Regions from separate parts of the Comamonas guangdongensis genome, predicted to be linked through region 3. Evidence: riboswitches for the same ligand, from Rfam matches in the RefSeq annotation. Region 3 holds a riboswitch; each other region holds the start of a gene.
The links. A riboswitch is a leader RNA that binds a small molecule or an ion and turns the genes downstream of it on or off. The one in region 3 is predicted to bind cobalamin.

Region 1 (7,203 bases), on a different contig from region 3:
ATAGGCGGCCAAGGGAATGCCGGCAACCGGCGGCATAAAGGCCAGGCCCGCGCTGGCCAGCAGCAGCGCCAGCGCGGGCCAGAAGCGCGGCGGCTTTTCATGCGTGTTGCCCAGGCCCTTGAGAGTGGCAGCAGGCAGCAGGTCCATGGCCGAACGCGCGGGCCACCAGGCGCCGGCCAGCGTGGCGGCGATGCCCTGCAGTCCAAAGACCAGGGCGGCAGCAGGACTCCACTGCAGCGCCGGCTGCACGCCCGCAAAAAAGCCGCCGCCCAGATCCCCGCCCAGCATCTGCAGAGCGCCCCAGGCCAGCCCGCTGCCCAGCGCAATGCCGGCCGCGCTGCCCACGGCGCCCAGCGCCAGGGCCTCCAGCAGCACCAGCGCCAGGCGCTGGCGCGGCGTGGCACCGAGCACGGCCAGCAGCGCAAACTGCGGCGCGCGCTGGGCCACGCTGAGCGCGAGTACCGAGAACACCAGAAAGGCTCCGGTGAACAAGGCCACCAGGGCCAGCACCGTGAGGTTGACGCGGTAGGCGCGAGACATCTGGCCCACCCGCTGCTGTTCGTCGCCGGGCTGCTGGATCAGTATCTGGCTCTGCCACGCGGGCAGGGCGCGCAGCTCCGCCGCCACCTGGCTGCGTGCTGCGTTGTCGGCCAGCAGCAGATCGATCCGGTCCAGTTGTTGAAAGCGCTGCAGCTTTTCCTGCAGGGCGGCGATGTCCATGACGGCCACGGGAGCGCCCGTGGCCGCTACCGTGCCGGCGATGCGCAGGGTCTGCAGCCGGCCGTTGAGCAGCCAGTGCATTGCGGTGTTGGACGCCCGTTCGGGGCTCAGCTGCAGGGCCTGCAGCGCCGCGGCGTTGAGGAAGACCGCATCGGGCGCGAACAGATCGAGCCGGTCGCTGCCCGCAAACAGCTGTGGCATCAGGGCCGGCGCCACGGGCGCGAGCTTGGTGGCATCGCTGCCCAGCACGCGCAGCGCCGTGCCCCGGGCCGCGCCCTGAGTAGTGCGGGCATCTGCGTCTGGCGCAGGGCGGTCGGCGTCCGCTGCGGGCAGCAGCACCGTGGTCTCGAGCCAGGGAACGGCGGCCGCCACGCCCCGGGTCCGTGCCACCTGCGCATAAAGCTCCAGCGGCAAGCCGTCCTGCATGGCGTGCAGCTGCAGATCGGGTTGGCCGTTGACGCTGCGCACCGCGCGCGAGAACTCGTCCAGAGCCGACTGGTTGATTACATGCACCGCAAAGCCCAGGGCCACGCCCAGCATGATGGCGAGCAGGGCCGTCGCCGTGCGCCAGGGATGCTGGCGCAGTTCCTGCCAGGAGAAGCTGGCCAGCAGCTGCAGAAGCGGAGAGTGGAACAACACGGCTGGGGACTATCGGTCGAAATGGCGCCCTGCATCTGCAGGCGGAGGAGCAAGTATGCGGCATCGCTAAAATAGAGGGTTTTGGTGCTCGCGGCGTTGTTCTGACGCAGCAGTTAAACGGGAAACATGGAGGTCTGCGTTCCCGCGGACTCAGCATGTACTGCCCCCGCAACAGTGAGTGCACAGGTGAAGAACCAAGCTGTCTACCGCAGCCACTGAAGCGCATAGCGCTTTGGGAAGGCCTGGCAGTGAGTGCATCAGTCTGGATACCGGCCAAAGATGTGCCAGGGCTTGCGAGAGCTTCTGGTGGGGGTCGCATCTGGCGGGGACGCCAGTGTCAACGGTTCAAGAATTTTTATGCATAGCTCCAGTTCCCTGCACCCGGGCGGCCTGCCCATGGCCGCAGCTTTTTCCGCACTTCTGACCTGGGCGGCCGCTGCCGCCATGACGCTGTGTTCCGTCACGGCCCGGGCGCAGTCTGTGGTTGCCGGCGAACAGCGCATGGCCGAAACCGTGGTCACGGCCACGCGCTCCGCCATCTCGGTCGACGAGACCCTGGCCGATGTGGCCGTGATCTCCCAGGAACAGATCGAGTCCATGGCTCCGGTACGCTCGGCGGCCGAGCTGCTGCAGCGTCTGGCCGGAGGAGTGCAGCTGTCCAGCAACGGCGGCCGCGGTGCGGCGCAAAGCGTGTTTCTGCGTGGCACGGCCAGCACCCAGACGCTGCTGCTGATCGACGGCGTGCGCTATGGCTCGGCCACCATGGCGGCCCCGGTGCTGGAGAACCTGCCGCTGGAGATGATAGAGCGCATCGAAGTGGTCAAAGGTCCGGCATCCGCACTCTATGGCAGCGAAGCGATAGGCGGTGTGATCCAGGTCTTCACCAAGCGCGGTGCGGATGCCGGCAAGCCCTTCCTCGGCAATGCCTCGGTGACCGCCGGCGAGAACGGCTACAAGGCGGCGTCGGCAGGGCTGCGCGGTGCGCAGGGCGGGTTCGGCTACCAGATTGGCCTGAACCGCCTGGTGGACCACGGCTTCTCGGCAACCAACCCCAAGGCCGGCCCCTATACCTACAACCCCGACCGCGACGGCTTTGACCAGACCTCGGTGAATCTGGGTCTGGGCTATGCGCTCAACAGCGACTGGCGCGTGGACACGAATTTCCTGCAGTCCGAGGGCCGCGTGCATACGGACTCGGGCCTTGGCTCCAATCCCTATTCCGACCTGAAGACCCGGGTGGCCAAGCTCAAGCTCACCGGCAAGGTGCTAGCCGACTGGACCACCTATGTCTCCGTGGGCCAGTCGCGCGACGAGCAGAGGAATTTTGGCTCGCCCTATGGCGACAGCCATTTCAACACCACCCAGCTCGAGTACAAATGGGACAACGAGATCCGTACCATGCTGGGCACGGTGCTGGCGGGGGCCGAGCGGCTGGAGCAGAAGGTCGATGTTTCCAGCGACTATGCCGTGACCCGCCGCAGCATCAATGCGGTGTTTCTGGGCCTCAACGGCAGCACGGGCCGCCACTCCTGGCAGGGGAATGTGCGCCGTGACGACAACTCGCAGTTCGGCGGCATGACCACCTATGGCCTGAGCTACGGCTACGAGCTCATCCAGGGCCTGCGTGCCTATGCCTCGCACGGCAAGAGCATGCGCGCGCCGTCGTTCAATGATTTGTACTATGTGGACCCCAGCTATCCCATGTACAACGGCAATCCCCATCTGCGCCCCGAGGAAGGCCGCAACAACGAGATCGGACTGCAGTGGAGCCAGGGCATTCATCGCGCCAAGCTGCTGCACTTCGACAACAAGGTCAGCAACCTGATTGCCTTCGGCAGCACCGGCATGAGCAATCTGCAAGGCGAGACCCGCCTCAAGGGCTGGAGCCTGGGGTACGGCCTCAATGTCGATGGCTGGGGCGCGTCGCTGAACTACGACTACCTCGACGCCAAGCAGGCCGACGGCCGGCCGGTGCTGCGCCGGGCCAAGAACCAGTTCGCGCTGAATCTGGACAAGCGCCTGGGAGCCTGGAAGCTCGGCGGCAGCCTGCTGCATGTGTCCAGCCGCCAGGACACGGACTTCAACACCTACACCACGGTGACCCTGCCCGCCTATACCACCGTGGATCTGTATGCCGAATACCGCATCAATCCCGAGTGGTCGCTGCAGGCCCGCGTGGCCAATGTGGCCAACAAGCACTACGAAACCGTCTACGGCTTCAACCAGCTGGGCCGCGCAGGCTATCTGACGCTCAAGTGGGCCATGCGTTGATGCGTGGGTGGAGCGAGCCTGAGAAAGCGCTGCGCTCACTGTGGGCCGGGGCGGTAGAACCGTAGCGCATCATCTCTTTGCTACCTCCGGCCACGGAGAGCGTATTTGCGCTGGGTGCCTGCCAGTGTATGGTCGGCGTTAACGAGTTTGGGAACTGACGCCGCAGACGCTTGCTTGATGGCGAGCGGGCCGCTTTGGGCCATGTGACTGAAAGTGTCTGTATTGCGGTTTCGTTGATTTGCGTCAAACCTCTGGCAGTGGCGCTCCGGTGGGCAGCCAGCGCGCTTGAAGTCAGTCTGGATATTCCTCAGAATAAAAACAGAGACTGCTCCATCGTGCGGGCTGCGGGCGCCGCCGTCCGGTGCGGAACAGTCTTGGGCCATGCCTTCGAAGGCCGGTTCGTGGGCTCCAGAGGGCACATCGTGTTTTTCAAAGGAGATCTGTCATGAATGCATTGGTTGGTCGCGGCGGATTGTTCGACGACTTCTTCAAGGATATGAATCCCGGCTTCTATGTTCGCCCTCTGCACGGCGATCCTCTGCCAGCGCCGTCGCAGATACGTCTCGATGTGAAGGAGAACGCCCAAGCCTATACGGTGCAGGCCGAACTGCCCGGCGTACCCAAGGAGGACATCCATGTCTCTATAGACGGCAACGTGGTGAGCTTGCGCGCCGAGGTCACGCAAAAGGATGAGCAGACCAAGGAAGACAAAGTACTGCGCTCCGAACGCTATTTCGGAGCGGTGGAGCGTAGCTTCCAGCTGCCCGTGGAAATCGACGCTGCCCAGTCCAAAGCCAGGTACGAGAATGGCGTGTTGACACTGACCCTGCCCAAGAAACTGGGCGGCCAGGCACGGCGCCTAGCGGTCGAATAGGCGTTTTGCGGGCGTAGCCCTGGCGGCGTGCTTCAGGTGCTTGCGGCAGTTTCCTGAGTCTGCATGCCGACGGCCGTCAAGCGCAGCACCCGGTCTGCTCGCTTGGCTGCCTCGCCGGAGTGGGTGACCAGCACCAGGGCCGTGCCCTGCTCGCGCGTCTGAGCGAGCAGCAGGTCCAGGATCTGCTGGGCGGTGGAAGGGTCGAGATTGCCCGTGGGTTCATCGGCCAGCAGCAGCGGCGGGGAATGCACCAGAGCCCGCGCAATGGCCACGCGCTGCAGCTGCCCGCCGCTGAGCTGCTGGGGCAGGCGCGGGCCTAGGCCTTGCAGTCCCACGGCCTGCAGCAGCTGCTGCACGCGCTGCTCGCCCCCGTCATGCATGCGGCCCAGCAGCATCAGCGGCAGGGCCACGTTCTGCGTCACGTCCAGATGCGGCAGCACATGGAAGGCCTGGAACACAAAACCCAGGTGTGCGCGCCGCCAGATGGCGCGCTGGGCTTCATTCAGCGTGGAAAGATCCACGCCTTGGTGCAGCACCTGACCCTGCTGCCAGCTGTCCAGGCCGGCCAGGCAGTTGAGGAAGGTGGATTTGCCGACGCCCGAGTTGCCGACGATGGCGACGAATTCGCCGGCAGCGATCTCGCAGCTCACCTGCTCGAAGACCGTGGACTGGGCCTCTGCCTCGCCATAGCGTTTGGCAAGGTCGCTGACCTGCAGCAGCGGATGGGCGTGGGATAAGTCGGTGGCGGCCATGCAGCGATCTTAACGAAGGGCGCTGCTGCGGCAGTCCTTAGTCTGCGGCCTGCTGTGCTGCGTCAATGGCAGCCATGGCTGCATCCAGCAATTGCCGCTGAGCGTCGGGTGCATCGCAGGCGATGGCGCGACGCTGGGGCATGGAGCGCAGCCAGGTGATCTGGCGCTTGGCCAGCTGCCGCGTGGCGGCGATGCCGCGCTCGCGCAGGCCCGGCATATCGAGCGGCTTTTCGGGATGGGCTTCAAATGCGTCCAGCACTTCCCAGGCCTGGCGATAGCCCACGCAGCGCATGGACGGCAGATCCAGATGCAGGTCGCCGCGTGCGCGCAGGCTGCGCACTTCGTCGAGGAAGCCTTGCTCCAGCATCAACTCGAAGCGCAGCGCAATGCGCTGGTGCAGCCAGGTCCGGTCCTGGGGCTCCAGCGAAAACAGCGCCGCCAGGCCCATCTGCTCCGCGGGGCCGGCTTGGCTTTTGCTGGTGTGGAAGCTCGCCAGCGGCTTGCCCGAGACATGCCAGACCTCGAGTGCGCGCTGAATGCGCTGGCTGTCGCCTGGGGCCAGGCGTGCGGCGGTGACGGGGTCCACTTCGGCCAGCCTCGCATGCATGGCGGGCCAGCCCAGCTCGGCGGCCTGCGCGTCCAGCATGGCACGTACCTCGGGGTTGGCCGCAGGCATGTCGTCGAGCCCGTCCATCAGCGCCTTGAAGTACAGCATGGTGCCGCCCACCAGCAGCGGAATGGCGCCGCGGGCGCGGATTGCGTCCACCAGCATCTGCGTGTCGCGCACGAACTCGGCCGCGCTATAGGCTTGCAGCGGATCGATGATGTCGATGAGGTGATGCGGGACAGCGGCCAGCTCTGCCGCCGAGGGCTTGGCCGTGCCTATGTCCATGCCGCGATACACCAGGGCCGAGTCCACGCTGATGATCTCGGCCTTTTGCCCGCGCCGTGCCAGCAGATCCGCGAGCGCGAGGGCCGCGGCCGTCTTGCCCGAGGCGGTGGGGCCGGCAATGGCAATACAGGGCAGGGCGTGGGCAGCAGTCATGGGGCGAAATCCGTACAGGTCAAAGCACAAGAACCAATGACCGCCGGCCATTGGTTCTTGCTGGTCGTCAAGGATAACGCAGCCTGCCGCTTTGCGGCTGCGGCGGGACTTAGTGCCCTGCCTAGCCCTGGCTCAGGCGTGTCGGCACATAGCGGTCGGCCTGAATGTCGGGGGACAGGCCGTGGCTGTAGACCTCGTCCGTGAGCGGCAGCAGCTGCCGGTCCCATTCCTCCCATTGCTGGCGCAGCTGTGCAAAGACCTCGGGCTGCAGTTCCTTGAGATTGGCTCTCTCCCTGGGATCGTGGACCACGTCGAACAGAAATTCGTTGTCGTTGATGCGCAAGTATTTCCAGGGACCGCTGCGCACCGCGCGCTGGGACTGGGATTTGTAGCGCCAGAACAGGATGCGCTCTTCGGGCTCGGCCTGGCCCAGCAGCAAGGGCAGCAGGTTCCGGCCGTCGCTGGGGTAGTCGGGATGCGGGTCGGTGCCTGCAGCGGCCAGCAGGGTGGGCAGCCAGTCAAAGGTGGCGGTGACCTGTTCCTGAACCTGGGGCTGGATGCGGGCACTCCAGCGCAGCAGCGTAGGTACGCGGATGCCGCCTTCCAGCAGCTCGGTCTTCTGGCCCGTGAAGGGCCAGGTCTTGGAAAAGCGTTCGCCGCCGTTGTCGCTGGTGAAGATGACGATGGTGTTGTCGGCCTGGCCGGTGTCATCAAGCGCCTGCAGCACCTGGCCCACGGCCTTGTCCAGCGCCTCGACGATCTCGCCGTATTTCTTCAGGCTGCCGCCGTCGTAGTGGAACAGATCCTTGATGCTGTGCGCGACATGCTCGTCATCGGGTCCTTCCCAGGGCCAGTGCGGTGCAGTGAAGTGCAGGGAGAGGAAAAACGGCTTGTCCTGGCCC
Region 2 (7,203 bases), on a different contig from region 3:
CCGCTGCGTCCCGCAGAAGGCAGATAAAGCGTTCGCCGCCGGCCAGCAGCGGTGACATGGTTTGCAGGCTGCGGGCATGCAGTCCGAGACAATGGCTGTGCTCCTGAGACCAGCCCAGCTCACCGGCAATCCAGGCAAAGGTGGATGGCTGAGGGTGATTGCGCCATTCGCCGACTTCAAGGTGTCTGGCCAGCGATGCCCCTGCTCCAAAATGGAAGGGGTCGCCGGAAGCCAGCACCGCGACCCGGCTTTGCCCGCGCAGCTGCAGCACCGGCTCCACGCTGAAGGGAACCGGCCATGTCCTGCCGCGCGCGCCCACCTGCGCCAGCATGAGATGACGAGGACTGCCGAACACAATGCTGGCATCATCCAGGTCTTTCCGGGCAGAGGGGCTCAAGCTTGGCAGCCCTGACGGATGGATTCCGATAATTGAAAGCCACGGATTGGCCATGACTCAAGTTCTCCTGCTAGGCGGCACCTTCGATGCCCATGTGTTGTCCAACCTGCTGCATGAAGCGGGCGTGCCGGCCATTTATTCGTATGCGGGGGCCACCCAGACCAGGCGCCTGCCTGCATTGCCGATGCGTGTCGGCGGATTTGGCGGGGTACGGGGGCTGCTTCAGTATCTGCGCGCGCACCGCATCAGTCATGTGATTGATGCCACCCACCCTTTCGCCGCGCAGATGAGCGCCAATGCGATCGCCGCATGCGCGGAGGCCGGCGTCCCTCTGTTGTCCATGGAGCGCCCCGCCTGGCAGGCCCATGCCCAGGACCGGTGGATCCATGTCCCCGACATGGCGGCGGCTGCCTGCATGCTGCGCCCGGAATTCCAACGCGTATTTCTTGCCATAGGACGCAAGCAGCTGGCGGCATTTGCCGGCAAGACCGATGCACGCCGGTTTGTGCTGCGCGTCATCGATCAGCTGGAGGAAGACTTGCCGTTGCCAGCCTCCAGCTATGAGTTGATCGTGGCGCGCGGCCCGTTTCAGCTCGGCGACGAGCTGGAGCTGCTCAAGCAGCGCGCCATTGATTGCATCGTCAGCAAGAATGCCGGTGGAGCGGACACCTACGCGAAGATCGAGGCAGCGCGTGCGCTGGGCATTCCGGTCATCATGGTGGACAGGCCTTTGCTGACCCGGCGCGAGCAATGCCAGACTCCGCAGCAGGCCATGGACTGGTTGCGTCAGACGCGCTGAGTGCGGACCGCTGCGATCAGGCATGGGCTGCAACTCCGTAGCTGCGCGGTGTGTAGACATGCTTGCCCACCCGTCGGGTCTGGCTGCTGCCGACGATCACCAGCGTGCGCATATCGGCCATATCGGCGCTTGCCTGCTCCAGCCGGACGACCTGCAAGCTCTCATCGGGCCGGCTGACATTGCGGGCAAAACAGATCAGGCGGCCGGGTTCGCATTCCTGCTGCAGCACGCGCAGCGCGCGGACAAAGCCCTCTGGCCGCGACCTGGAGCAGGGGTTGTAGAACGCCATGGCGAAATCGGCCTGCGCGGCCAGGCGGATGCGGTGCTCGATGATCTGCGCGGGCTTGAGGTTGTCGGACAGATTGATGGTGCAGAAGTCGTGCCCCAGCGGCGCACCCAGACGGGCTGCGGCGGCCAGCATGGCGGTGATGCCGGGCTGCACCTGCACGTCCACGGCCTGCCAGCGGGCCAGCTCCTCGGGGCAGGCCTGCTCCAGGACCTCAAACACGGCACTGGCCATGGCAAACACGCCGGGGTCGCCAGAGGACAACATCAGCACCTTGCGGCCCTGGGCCGCAAGATTCAGGGCACTGCATGCGCGCTCCAGTTCCTCGCGGTTGTCGCTGGCGTGCAGCTGCAGGTGCTCGAGGCCCTGCAGCCGCTCCACATAGGGAAAGTAGCCAAAGGCATCCGTTGCGCTGGCGATGCTGGCGCGCACCTGCTGCGTCAGCAGCGCATCGTCGCCGGGGCCCAGTCCCACGACGCACAACTGTCCCTGCAATTCCTTGCTGTTCATCGTGAGCCTGCTAAAGGTCATTGGCTGGCCGGCGACCCTGTCCATGCACGATCACGATGGCGAAATAGGGACAGCGCTCCGGCGCATCGCGCAGCGGCATCACCTGCTGATCGCTCATGCTGCCGTTGATCACCAGCCAGGCCTGATCGAGCTTGCCCAGTTCGGTCAGCAGCGTGCGTATGCGGCCCAGATGACGCCCCACCTTCATGATGACCAGCGCGTCCGAGCGCGCCATATGCTCGCGCAGCGGAGCATCGGGCAGGGTGGCCGGCAGAACGCTCATCACATCGTCGCCCCAGGTGATGGGGATGCCGGTGGCATGCCAGCAGCCCACCATGCCGGGAATGCCGGCCAGCACTTCTACCTCCACAAGGCCTGCCTGGCGCAGGCGCACATACAGGTGCATGAAGGAGCCGTAGAAGAAAGGGTCGCCCTCGCAGAGCACGATCACATCCTCGCTGCGTGTCAGCTCCGTCAGCCTGGACTGCCAGTCCTGATAGAAGCTGGACAGCTGGGCGATATAGCGTGGGTCGTCATGTGGGATTTCGGTGGTCAGCGGGTACTCCATCGGATACTCCGTGACCTCGGCATGCAGCAGGCCATTGACCAGCTGCCTTGCCTTGCCGGGATGGCCGCGCTTGCGGAAATAAGCCACATGGCGTGCATTGCGCAGCAGGCGGTCGGCTTTCACGCTCATCATTTCCGGATCGCCAGGACCCAGGCCCACACAGACAATCTTCCCGAGGTTCATGGTGTTTCCTTCACTCCAGCGGCGTGGCCAGCGCGTTGACGGCGGCCACGGTGATCGCCGAGCCGCCAAGGCGGCCCTGGACGATGGCGAAGGGAACTTGTCCCCATTCGCGCAGCGCGTCCTTGGACTCCGCCGCTCCCACAAAGCCCACGGGGCAGCCGATGATGGCCGCAGGACGTGGGCAGCCGGGGTCCTGCAACATGTTGAGCAGGTGAAACAGGGCCGTGGGGGCGTTGCCGATGGCCACCACGGCACCGTCCAGATGCTCGCGCCACAGCTCCAGCGCAGCCGCGCTGCGGGTATTGCCGATTTCCGCTGCCAGCGCGGGCACGCGCGGGTCCTGCAGGGTGCAGATGATGGGATTGCCGGCCGGCAAACGCTTGCGCGTGATGCCTTCGCTGACCATGCGTGCATCACAGAGCACCGGGGCGCCGCGTTGCAAGGCCGCCTCAGCGACTTCTGCGAAGTTCGGTGAAAAGTGGATGTGGGATGCCAGCTCCACCATGCCGGCGGCATGGATCATGCGGCAGGCGACACGCTCTTCCAGCGTGCTAAAACGTTTCAGATCTGCCTCGCGGCGGATGATGCTGAACGATTGCCGGTAAATCTCTTCACCGCGCTTTTCATAGGTGTGGGTCATGGAGCTGTTGCTGTATATCGTGGAGATCGGAGCTCGACGCCCGATACCGGGTCGCAGGCAGGGGCCGTTGTTGTGGCCCAGCAGGGCCTGTGTTGAGCCAGACCTGCCCGCTGGCATCGGTGCCGGCAAACACAATGTGAGTGGCATCGGCAGGCAGCGCGCAAAGCTTGGCGCAGCCGCTGATGTGAAGATGCTGGTCGGCCAGCAGCCAGTCTGCAATTTGCAAGGCCATGGACTGGGCAGGAATATGGGCTTGCGGGCATCCGGGGGCGCCGGTGCAGGCTGAAACTCGCAAGCGCATGTCCGTGGGCCGGGTAATCCATTGCGATGCATGGCGCAGAGGAACAGGCGCAGGCGATTCCTCATGCAGCACCAGGAGAGATTTCCAGGGTGTTACCCGAATCTCGGAGTGCGCGGGCAAGCCGGCTGCCAGCTTCTGCATGGCCGGGGCATCCACGCGACCGAGGGGAGCTCCGATGAGCAGGCCTTGCGGATTGGGCGTTCCAGGCCGCAGCGGCCCGGCGCCTTCATTGGCCCAGATGGCGTAATGCCGCGCAGCTCCGAGGGCCGGTGCATTGGGCGTGCGGGACTTCAGAAGATGGTGCAAACGGGCAGCGGGCCGGGCTGCGGACGTCATGCGCTCACGGGCAAACCACCGGGCGACCTGTATTGCCGCCTGCACCGCATGTTCGTCGCTCTCAAAGTAATAGCATTCATCCGCCTGACCGAGAGCCAGGCCGTAGCTGCCGTCATGGGCCGCCCATAAATGCAGGTCCGAGCTCATGCTGCGTAGCCGCCGCTCCGGATCATCCACCAGCATGCCGAATTTGCCGGGCAGGGCACCTGCGCTCTGCTTCCGCAGAGCCAGAGGGCTTAGATACCTGACCGCCGCCGCAGACAGCGCCTGCGCCAGCGCATGGCTGCGATCTCCCGTGGCATAGAAGGGAGTGCAGTGCACGGCCGGAGCCAGATCAGCCTGTTCATCGGCAGGGGCCAGCCCTGAGGCGATGAGCTCTGAGCGCAGGGCGGGCAGGGCCGATTCATGCACGCCGCGCAGCTGCACATTGCCCAATCGGGTCAGTTCGATCTGGGGGGCGGCATGGGTCTGTGCAAGTTTGGCCAGTACCAGCCATTGCGCGGCAGTCAGCGATGCGCAATGGGGACGCACCCGCACAATCCAGCCGTCCTGCGCCTGCATGGGCCTCCATGTGCTCGGGCACCAGCCGCGAATCTGGATGGAGTCAGGGCTGGACAAGCTCTGCTCCATGCCGTGCGGCCAGCGCACAGCCGGCCCGCCAGGGCATACTCGATCCGTAATTTCCATGCAACATGCGATATCCACAGTCGGTATGGCCGGTACCCGGGCCAGACAAACGAAATGTGCAGGGGAAAAATGCAGATGATTGGCGCACGCCTGTGCAGGCCTATCAAGTCACATGCAATCCCGCTGCGCCTTGTACACATCAGGCCGGTCTCCGGACTTACAGAGCCCACCTTGCGAGGTGGAATTTCGATGCGCCTTCCCGCTTTCGCAGTGACTGCCGTGGCCGTGAGCCAGGGCGTGCATCTCTATATCTCTGATTACCGTTGCGGGTGCAGTGCAGGATTGATGGAGCGTCCAATCACCTGCTTCTCGTTTCACCCCAGGGCGTAGAACACGCCATGAGGCACCTGTGGTGGCACGGATCTTACGCGATATCGCAGTGCTCGGAATCCACTCCGGCGAGCTTCCTCGATGCTCTCTTGCCCTGACCCGCTTGGCGACGAGGCGGGCCGGCAAATTCTGGAATGCCTGCGAAACCTGCCTGCGCCTGCCGATTCCCAAAAAACAGATAGCTTGTATCGCTTGCCGTATGGGTGCGAAAGGCTTATCGGGCCGATATTTCGAGTGGCAGCCGCAGCGAGCCGGGCCAGGCCTTAGCCAGTCGCTCGGCACCGTCAAACCGGCGTTGCGCGCCGCCTGACGGCGCTTCACAGTCCACCCATATCTGCGCTGCGGCGGGTGCCGGCTGCTGCTTGAGCTGCAGCACATCGGGGCTGCGGAAGTCGCTGATCACCCACAGGCAGGAAGGCTGTTGCGGATATCTGGCTGCCATGTCCCAGGCCGCTTGCAAGGCAGAAGCCAGCGGCGTGCCTCCACCGCCCGTCAAAGGCTCGATCAGATCTGCATTCCAGCGCGGAGCTCGCGTGGGCTCAAGCAGCCAGCGCACCTGAGCCGCGCCAAAGCACAGCAGGGCCACGGATTCGCGCTGCAGATAGGCCCAGCGCAGCCATTGCAGCAGCAGTCCCTTGGCTTGCGCAAACGCGCCGCTTTCCACCATGGAGGCCGAGCAGTCCAGCAAAAACAGGTGCTGGCTGCGCGAAGGCCTCTCGGGCTGACGCCAGCGCAGATGTTCGGGGGCCAATGGCCGGTTCTGGCGCGCGCGCAAGGTGGCGGGCCAGTCGACGGATGCGCCAGCTATTTTTCGTGCAGAGGGTGCTCCATGGCCGGCCAGTGCCACGCCATGGCTGGCGGTAGCGGCTTGCCCCCGGCCGGCGCTCAGCGCTGCGAGCCGGGGGCTCGGGCTTTTTTTGCGGCCAGAGCCTCCAGGGCGGCCTGTGCCATGGCATCGGCCTGTTGCGCATCAAAGGCCGCGCTGCCGATAGGCCGAGGCTGGCCCCAGTCCGCTGGCGGCTGCTTCAGGCCCGGGGCCGGCCCTGCTTCCTGGGGCAGAGAGGATTGGGCATTGGGTGAGGGCGCCTGGGTGCCGACCTCTGCATCTGGGCCGGCGGCGGACGGGGCAGGAGGGCGAACAGCAGGGCTGGGAGGCGTGGAGGCCGTTGGCTGTGCGGACCGGCTTGGGTTGCTGGCTGGATGCGGCCGGCCTGTGCGGTGCAGCAGCACCAAAGGGGCGACCTCTGCCGCATGCTCTGGCGTGATGGCCGGGCAGCCTTGCCAGGCCGCCAGCGCACGGGCGGCGCGCAGCATGACCAGGTCGGCGCGCAGACCATCGACCTGGGCGGCAATGCACTGCCGGGCCACGGCCTCATGGACGGCATCGGTCCAGGGCAGCTCGGTGGCATCGCGACAGCGGTCGCGGGCCTGTGTCAGGCGCTCGCTGATCTGCAGTTGCTGGGCCGCATGGGAGCGCACAAAGGCCTGAGGATCCAGATCAAAGCGCAGCCTGGCCTTGACGATGCTGCTGCGCAGCTGGGGATCTTGCGCGTTGCCTAGCTGCACGCACAGGCCCAGCCGGTCCAGCAGCTGGGGGCGCAGCATGCCTTCTTCGGGGTTCATGGTGCCGATCAGCACAAAGCGCGCCGCATGGCTGTGCGAGATGCCGTCGCGCTCTATGCGGTTCACGCCCGATGCCGCCACGTCCAGCAGTACATCGACGATGGCGTCGGGCAGCAGATTGATTTCATCGACATAGAGCACGCCCTTGTGTGCCTTGGCGACAAGGCCCGGCGCAAAAGCCAGCTCGTTGCCTGCCAGCGCCTTGGCCAGGTCCAGGCTGCCGATCACATGCTCGATAGCCGCGCCCAGCGGCAAGGTCACAAACGGCGCGGGTGCCAGCACATCTGCGAGCGCGCGTGCCGCCGTGGACTTGGCCGTGCCGCGCGGGCCCTGAATCAGCACGCCTCCCAGCAGCGGCTCGATCGCGGCCAGCAGCAAGGCCTGCACCAGCGCGGGCTGGCCTTGTATGGCCGAGAGTGGAAATACGGGTGCCGGATCGTGGTTCGGGCTCATTGGGAAAGTTGTCCTTCCATGAATTCTTCGTGCTCCAGCATCTGGGCGAGCAGGCACTGGTGCAGCGCGCCGGGCTGCTCCCACATGCCA
Region 3 (7,203 bases):
GGGGCATATGGCCGTCTATTTCCAGCCCCAGGTGCATATCCAGTCGCAGCGCATCGTGGCGGCGGAGGCTTTGCTGCGCTGGACCGATCCGGAACTGGGCGTGATTTCGCCCGCCGTCTTCATTCCGCTGGCCGAGGAGTCGGGCTATGTGGTGGCGCTCGATGCCTGGGTGCTGGAGCAGTCCGTGCAGGAGGCCGTGCGCTGGCATGCCCGGGGCATGCCGATCAAGGTCTCGGTCAACGTTTCCGCACTGGAGTTCCGCCAGCCCGACTTTGTCGAGCGGCTGACCAGCGTGCTCAAGAACAGTGCGCTGCCCGCGCAGTGGCTGGAACTGGAGCTGACCGAGAGTATCTTGCTGCAGGACGCGCAGGAGATGGCCATGCGCGTGCACCAGATCGCGGAACTGGGCGTGGGTCTGGTGATCGACGACTTCGGCACCGGCTACTCCAATCTTGCCTATCTGAAAAAGCTGCCGATCTCCAAGATCAAGATCGACCAGAGCTTTGTGCGCGGTCTGCCCTATCAGGCCGAGGACAAGGCCATCGTAGCCGCCATCATCAGCATGGGCAAGGCGCTGGGAGTGGAGATCGTGGCCGAGGGCGTGGAAACGGAGCAGCAATGCGCGGCCATTGCGCAAATGCATGGCGACTATTTCCAAGGCTATCTATGCTCGCCGGCTCTGCCCGCCGAGCAGTTCAGGCAGCGCCTGCAGGCGCAGAACCATTTGCCGCCAGCGCATCTGGAGAGCGTCGACGGCCCAAGACGCCATGCCGACCTCTGAGCCCCGCCGGGCCTGAGTGCCTGGCGCGGCGGCTTGGGGTATCGGGATCAGGGAAAGGACTATCGTCTATCTTGACGATGTCGCGGCGCAGGCTCTCTGACATCATCGAGGCCTTCTCCTCGCACCCTGTTTCCGCAATCGCGCATGGCTGGGGTGGACTCGGCACAGCATGCAACAGAACCTCGCGCGTGCACCAGACGTTTCTCCCAAAAAGAGCAGCGTGCTCCGCAGTACGGGTAGGGGAATAACGCCGATTTAATCATCGATGGAAACAATGGGCGCGTCGCTGCGATGCGTTCGGCGTGTTCAACATTGGCCATGTTGTCAGTGCATGGGGCTCGGGCTGGTGATTGTTTGTTGAGGTTTGCATGCCCGAGAGTGCCTACGCCAATATGGATTTTTCAAATTACAAGCCATCTTCTCAGGATTTTGTCTTGAAAGACCTGCCGGTGCGCGTCAATCCTGCGCCGGGGCCGCTCGGAGCCGATGATGAGGCCGCGGTCACGGCCGAACATCTGAGCCAGCTGATCAGCGCACTTTATGTGGCGGCCATGGAGCCGGATGCCTGGCAGGTATTCCTGGAAATCCTGCGTCAGCGGATCGGCGGCAACTATGCCTCATTCATCGTGCGCGATACGCATGGCGAGAATATAGGCTGGGTGATCTCCGCCGCAGACTCGCGCCGAGATCTGCTGCAGCATGACCCCTATGCTTTCTGCAGCCCTCTGCGCGGCATTCCCCGCGATACGGTGGTCGTGCTGGCCGAGTGGATGACCGAGCGAGAGTGGCGTGCGTGCCGCTACTACACCGACTGGTGCAAGGATGTCGACGTCTTCAATGTCATGGCCATAGACATTGTGACCGACGATGGTTGCTACTACGGTCTGCGCGTGACGCGTTCCGAGGCCATGGCGGGCTTCGGCCCTCGCGAGAAGGAGTTGATGGGCCTGCTGATTCCGCATTTCAAGCGGGCGCTGAACATGCATCTGGCACTGCACCGTGACAGGCAGGTCATCTCTCTCTATGGCCGGGCCACGGCCCAGCTGATGATGGGGGTGGTGATCCTGGATCAGAACGGCATGGTGATCGAGTCCAATCCCGCGGCCACCACCATCTTGAACAGCGGAGATGGCCTGAAGGTGAACAACGGCGCTCTGGAAGCGGCCTATGCCAATGACAATCGCAAGCTGCAGCGCCTGGTCCGCGATGCGCTGCTCCATGCCCAGACCTCGCAGCTGTCCATGACCGAAGGCATGTCCATCGGCCGCCAGTCGGGCCAGCTGAACTGGGGTGTGGTGGTGCAGAGCATTTCCTCCGATGAATGGAGCGAAGGCAAGCAGCGCCCCAGCGTGGCAGTCTTTGTGCGCGACACCACGGGCAGGGCCGATCCTCCACTGCAGCTCGCGCAGCAGCTGTTTCAGCTCACTCCGTCGGAGACTGCGGTCGCGATCCAGCTGGCCAACGGCCTTTCGCTGGATGAGGCTGCCGAGACGCTGAACATCCGCCTCAACACGGCGCGTGCGCATCTGCGCTCCATTTTCTCCAAGACCGGGGTGCGCCGACAGACCGAGCTGGTGCGGCTGTTTCTGAACAGCGTGGCCTGGCTTGGCAACAAATAGCGCCGGCATGGGTCGCCCAATTTGCGGCCTATAGCGGCAGCTTGCGCGGCCCGCGCCCGATCAATGGGTTTTCAATGCCGGGCGGTGCACCAGCACGGGGATGCTGCTATGGGTGAGCACCCTCTGGGTTTCGCTTCCCAGCAGAACTCCGCTGATGCCCTTGCGTCCATGGGAGGCCATGCAGATCAGGTCGCAATGGCATGTCTCGGCCTCCTTGATGATGGCGCGATAGACGGAAATGCTGGTCACTCTGACGGTTGCGCAGGGCACGTCCTGCTGCAAAGCCAGATGCTCGATGAACTGCAAGGCGCTATCGGCTTCCTGGTTGGCGCTGCGCTCGATCTCGGTGGTGTTGAACGTCACCATGCCTTCCGAGCCATAGATGGCGGCGTAATCGGGTATCACATACAGGCCCGTGACCCTGGCGCCCTGTTCGTGGGCCAGGCGTATGCCGGCGCGAACCGCTGCCTGCGAGAGTTCCGAGCCGTCCGTAGGAATAAGCAGATGTTTGAACATGTCCAGCTTTCTTGCGCATCAGTAAGCAGTGCGTCGCAGCCAATCTATTCCAAGGTCGACAGCCCGGCAATACATGGAGGGCAAACATGCTGCCGCTGGTCAATGGCTCAGGGGAGCTCCGTCGGCGCTTGTCTCTCAGGAGCCGGCAACTGGCCAAAGCAGATTGCATGGGTGTCGCGTGCCACATGACCGGCTTTGCGGTCCACCATGCGGAATCCGGCAGAGGCAGCGGCGCGCCGGGCTTCAGCGGCAGGAAACGCTGCGCCAGCTCGATTTACCGTCGTTAAAGCATTCGGTCCAAACCGTCATCGCGGGTACTTTGCGGCGCGACAACATGATCTGGTTGGGTATGCTGGGGCCCAGGCTGGCAAGCTTGCCCAGTTCGTCGAAGACCTGCACCACGCACAGGCTGACTTCCTCGCTGAAATCGGACTCAAGCACGACCCGGTAGGTCTTGGTGAAGACCTCCCAGTCCAGCTGCTTGGCGACATAGGTATGCAGGCGTACATAGGCTCGGTTTGCGCTTTTGGCCGTGGGGTTGATTTTCCTCATGATCCAGACTCCATAACGCTGACGTCGCTTGCCCAAGATTGACGAGTCACAATGCTTTGCAAGCAGTACTTCGTTGTATCAAGCGCTTACCTTGTCCGGTGTAGGCGCTTTTGCTGTCGCGGGATCAGTGGTTCAGACCAGGTCGCGCAAGCTGTCGTGCCTTGCCGCTGTAGCCGCCTATTGAGCAGGGCCAATCCGACACGGCGGTCAAGGGTGTTGCGGGGCCAGGGATGCCGTCGCCGGCGAGATGGAGAGAAGTCGCTGCGAGCCCGGGTGTCGCTGGCAAGCGCAAAAAAAAGCCCGCGCTGCGGGCTGATCTCGATAGGAAACCGAGGCCTGGGCTGTTGACTGGATTGGTATGGAGGCAGGCGCTATGCGAAGCCGCTCCGATGCAACAACCTGGTGATGTGCAAGGTGTCTGCAAACACCACCGGCTCGTCATCCTGAACCGGGGGTTCAGGTGGGCGAGGGCAACCTATCGTTGGGTTCATCTGACGCGAGACGATCACGCTCAATAGGTGATGTACCAAGCCCGTGCTCGTGGAGCATTGGTTCAAGGAAATATAAAAACCGGCAGATTTGCAGACGGTTTTATTCTACCGGTGATTGCCGAGGTCCAGACAGCAAAACCGCTTTGTTCCTATGTTTTCAGACTTTCACAATTCTCAGAGCAGCCGGGCATCGCTCTCCAGCGCCTGGTCCAGCCTGAGCACCAGCTGCTCGGCCAGCTCCTGCTGGCGCTGCTGCTCGGCCCTGACCGTTTCGCTGACTTCCTCGGCGGGCTGCTGCCGGGCCTGCTGCTCCTGCATCAGGGCCTGCATTTCGGCCTGGGCGCTGGCCATATGGGCTTGCTGGGCGTCGCGATCGAGTACGTCAAAAGCCATGTTGAGTGCCGCCAGCACCGCCACGCGCTCGCGCGATCGGACCTTGCCGCTGTCGCGAATGCGGGTCATGGCCTCGTCCACGCGGCGCACGGCTTCCTGCACGCGTTCTTCTTGACCATCGGGGCAGGTCAGCACATAGCTTTGCTGCATGATTTGCACATCGATCTGCTTCATGGGCGTCTGTGGCGGGGTCTGGTGATGGGAGGGGACGGAGGTCACTCTCCCTGGTTGGCGGGCAGGCGCTCGATCAGTGCATCCACGCGTGCGCGCGCAGCCTGAAGACGCAGGCGCAGCAGATCGCGCTCCTGGGTCAGGGCGGCGACCTGGTCGGAGAGCAAGGCATTGGTGCGCTGCAGTTCCTCGTGGCGAACCAGCAGACGCTCCACGCGCTCGGCAATGAGATCAAGAGAAGGCTGGGGGGTCATAGACTCTGCCATTGTAGGTCTTGCAGTCTGTGGATGGGCATTAATGTGCAGGCAAATCCGCAGTCTCGGTGCCGCCGGGTGGGCTGCCTGAGAACCTTAGTCGGAAAAGCGTCTGATTTCTCCCAAAATCGTAGCGCCCCGCGCATGTCGTATCTGCGCCAAGGACATTTTTAACGTAAGAAATCGTCACCCGATTCCTCCGAATGGAGGATGAAGCGCTGTATTAACTCATTACAATGCGCCGCTGTTGGTGCTCGGAGCCGCTTTTCTGCGGCCCCAGTTCAACGGGAAGCAGGGAGGTGTCCGCCGATTCACGGGCGCACCGAGCCTGCGCTGCCCCCGCAACGGTCGGCGAATGGAGTGCCTGCGCACCCGCCTCTTCCTTCCATAGCCACTGGCGTCTGCGCGCTGGGAAGGCTGGCAAGAGGACGATTCGCCTAGCCCGGATACCGGCCAACAGTGGTGTGCCAGCTTTTTTGCTCGCATGTGTTGCCCATCGTCGGCGGGTAGGCTGGCGGGGGCGTCTTCGTTGTTTGCTTTCCATGAGTTCGCAATATTCGCCTCTGTGCGCCGATGCACAGACGGTTTCGGGCGCGCGCGCCTCTTTCGCTCTTCGTTCCACCGGGCTGGCCGCGGCGCTGGTTTGCATGGCCTGCGCCGCACAGGCCCAGCAGCTCGCTCTGGCCCTGGGCGAGACCGTGGTGACTGCCAACCGCATCGAGCAGCCCCTGTCGGATCTGGTGGCCGACATGTCCATCGTGGATCGTCAAACCATCGAAACCGCCGGCGCGGCGGGCGTGGCCGATGTGCTGGCGCGCCTGCCCGGCGTACAGATGGTGCGCACGGGCGGCGTAGGCTCCAACACCAGCGTCTATCTGCGCGGTGCCGAGACTCGCTTTACGGCTGTGTATATCGATGGTGTGCGCATTGACTCCCAGTCCACGGGGGGCGCCTCGTGGCAGGACATTCCGCTGGAAGCGATCGACCGCATCGAAGTGCTGCGCGGCCCCGCGGCAGCGGTCTACGGTTCGGATGCGATTGGCGGCGTGGTGCAAATCTTCACCAAGAAGGGCGAGGGCAAACCCACTCCCTATGTGGGCCTGGGCTGGGGCAGCCGCGGCACGGTGAAGGCGCAGACCGGCATCAGCGGCGGCCAGAACGGCTGGGACTACAGCCTGGGCGCCTCGCATGCCAGCAGCAACGGCTTCGATGCCAGGACCGTGCCCGGCTTCAACCCCGACGCCGATGGCTACCGCAACAATGCTTTCAATGGCCGCATCGGCTATCAGATCACGCCCAACCAGCGCGTGGAAGCCACGGCGCTGAGCAGCTATATGAATGCGGGCTACGACGCCACCGTCTCCAAGACGGCGCCCATGGCCGATGATCGCAGCATCTACAAGATGAGTGCACTAGGCCTGAACTGGCAGGCCAAGTGGAGCGACGTCTACAGCACGCGTCTGCAGTACACCCAGTCGCGCGACTATTACGAGACCCGCCCCTCGCCCTACAAGACCGACACGCGCCTGCACAACTATCTGTTCCAGAACGAATGGAAGCTGGGTGTGCAGACCGTGACGGCTGCACTGGAGCGCCGCGAGGACAGCCTGGTCAACGGCAATATCGACCGCTCGCGTTCGCAGAACGCGCTGGCCCTGGGCTATGGCCTGCATTCGGGCAAGCACACGCTGCAGCTCAATGCCCGCCATGACCGCGACAGCGAATTTGGCGGCAACACCACGGGCAGCGCCGCCTATGGCTATGAATTCCTGCCCCACTGGCGGGCCACGGCCTCGGCGGGCAATGCTTTCCGCGCGCCCACGCTGTACCAGCGCTTCAGCATGTATGGCGACTCCTCGCTGCAGCCCGAAAAAGCCCGCAATGTGGAACTGGGCCTGAAATGGGGCAAGGGCAGCGACAGCTTCTCGGCCACGGTCTACCGCAACAATGTCTCCAACCTCATCAATTACGTAGGCAAGACCGGCACCTGCCCCGGCAACGTGGGCGCTTTTGGCGGCTGCTATGCCAACGTCGCCAATGCCCGCTATGAAGGGATCACCTTCGCCGCCAGCACCCGTATCGGCGTGGTGAACCTGCAGGGCTCGGTGGATTTCCAGAACCCGCGCGACACGGGCAAGGATCTGCAACTGGCGCGCCGCTCCAAGCGCTACGCCAATCTGTCCGCCGACACCCTGGTGGCGGGCTGGAAGCTGGGCGTGGAGATGCAGATGGCCGGCAGGCGCTTTGACGATGCGGCCAACAAATACGTGCTGGGCGGCTACACCCTCTGGAATCTGAGCGCGCAAAAGCAGCTGAGCCGCCAGTGGAGCCTGGTCGCACGCCTGAACAATCTGAGCGACAAAACCTACGAGCTGGCCCGCACCTATGCCACCGAAGGCCGCAGCGCCTATGTGGGCGTGACCTGG

Region 1: it holds a riboswitch for cobalamin, as region 3 does, so the genes downstream of both, AB6724_RS00925 (TonB-dependent receptor domain-containing protein) here and AB6724_RS16485 (TonB-dependent receptor domain-containing protein) in region 3, are expected to answer to the same signal.
Region 2: it holds a riboswitch for cobalamin, as region 3 does, so the genes downstream of both, AB6724_RS12655 (ferredoxin-like domain-containing protein) here and AB6724_RS16485 (TonB-dependent receptor domain-containing protein) in region 3, are expected to answer to the same signal.

What each region holds. Positions count from the first base shown of each region.
Region 1 is NZ_JBFYGN010000001.1:204,739-211,941, forward strand. Features, by position in the region: gene AB6724_RS00920 (FtsX-like permease family protein) at 1-1,359, opposite strand, end outside; cobalamin riboswitch at 1,425-1,651, shown strand; gene AB6724_RS00925 (TonB-dependent receptor domain-containing protein) at 1,717-3,630, shown strand; gene AB6724_RS00930 (Hsp20/alpha crystallin family protein) at 4,076-4,504, shown strand; gene AB6724_RS00935 (ABC transporter ATP-binding protein) at 4,537-5,256, opposite strand; gene miaA (tRNA (adenosine(37)-N6)-dimethylallyltransferase MiaA) at 5,294-6,301, opposite strand; gene AB6724_RS00945 (sulfatase family protein) at 6,423-7,203, opposite strand, start outside.
Region 2 is NZ_JBFYGN010000013.1:25,912-33,114, reverse strand. Features, by position in the region: gene AB6724_RS12680 (bifunctional cobalt-precorrin-7 (C(5))-methyltransferase/cobalt-precorrin-6B (C(15))-methyltransferase) at 1-451, opposite strand, end outside; gene AB6724_RS12675 (cobalt-precorrin-6A reductase) at 444-1,196, shown strand; gene cobJ (precorrin-3B C(17)-methyltransferase) at 1,213-1,992, opposite strand; gene cobI (precorrin-2 C(20)-methyltransferase) at 2,003-2,743, opposite strand; gene AB6724_RS12660 (precorrin-8X methylmutase) at 2,754-3,383, opposite strand; gene AB6724_RS12655 (ferredoxin-like domain-containing protein) at 3,367-4,638, opposite strand; cobalamin riboswitch at 4,833-5,073, opposite strand; gene AB6724_RS12650 (vWA domain-containing protein) at 5,252-5,884, opposite strand; gene AB6724_RS12645 (magnesium chelatase ATPase subunit I) at 5,923-7,113, opposite strand; gene cobN (cobaltochelatase subunit CobN) at 7,110-7,203, opposite strand, start outside.
Region 3 is NZ_JBFYGN010000021.1:21,598-28,800, reverse strand. Features, by position in the region: gene AB6724_RS16515 (sensor domain-containing protein) at 1-781, shown strand, start outside; gene AB6724_RS16510 (helix-turn-helix transcriptional regulator) at 1,150-2,400, shown strand; gene AB6724_RS16505 (universal stress protein) at 2,461-2,916, opposite strand; gene AB6724_RS16500 (hypothetical protein) at 3,160-3,468, opposite strand; gene AB6724_RS16495 (cell division protein ZapA) at 4,134-4,526, opposite strand; gene AB6724_RS16490 (DUF904 domain-containing protein) at 4,568-4,777, opposite strand; cobalamin riboswitch at 5,009-5,249, shown strand; gene AB6724_RS16485 (TonB-dependent receptor domain-containing protein) at 5,320-7,203, shown strand, end outside.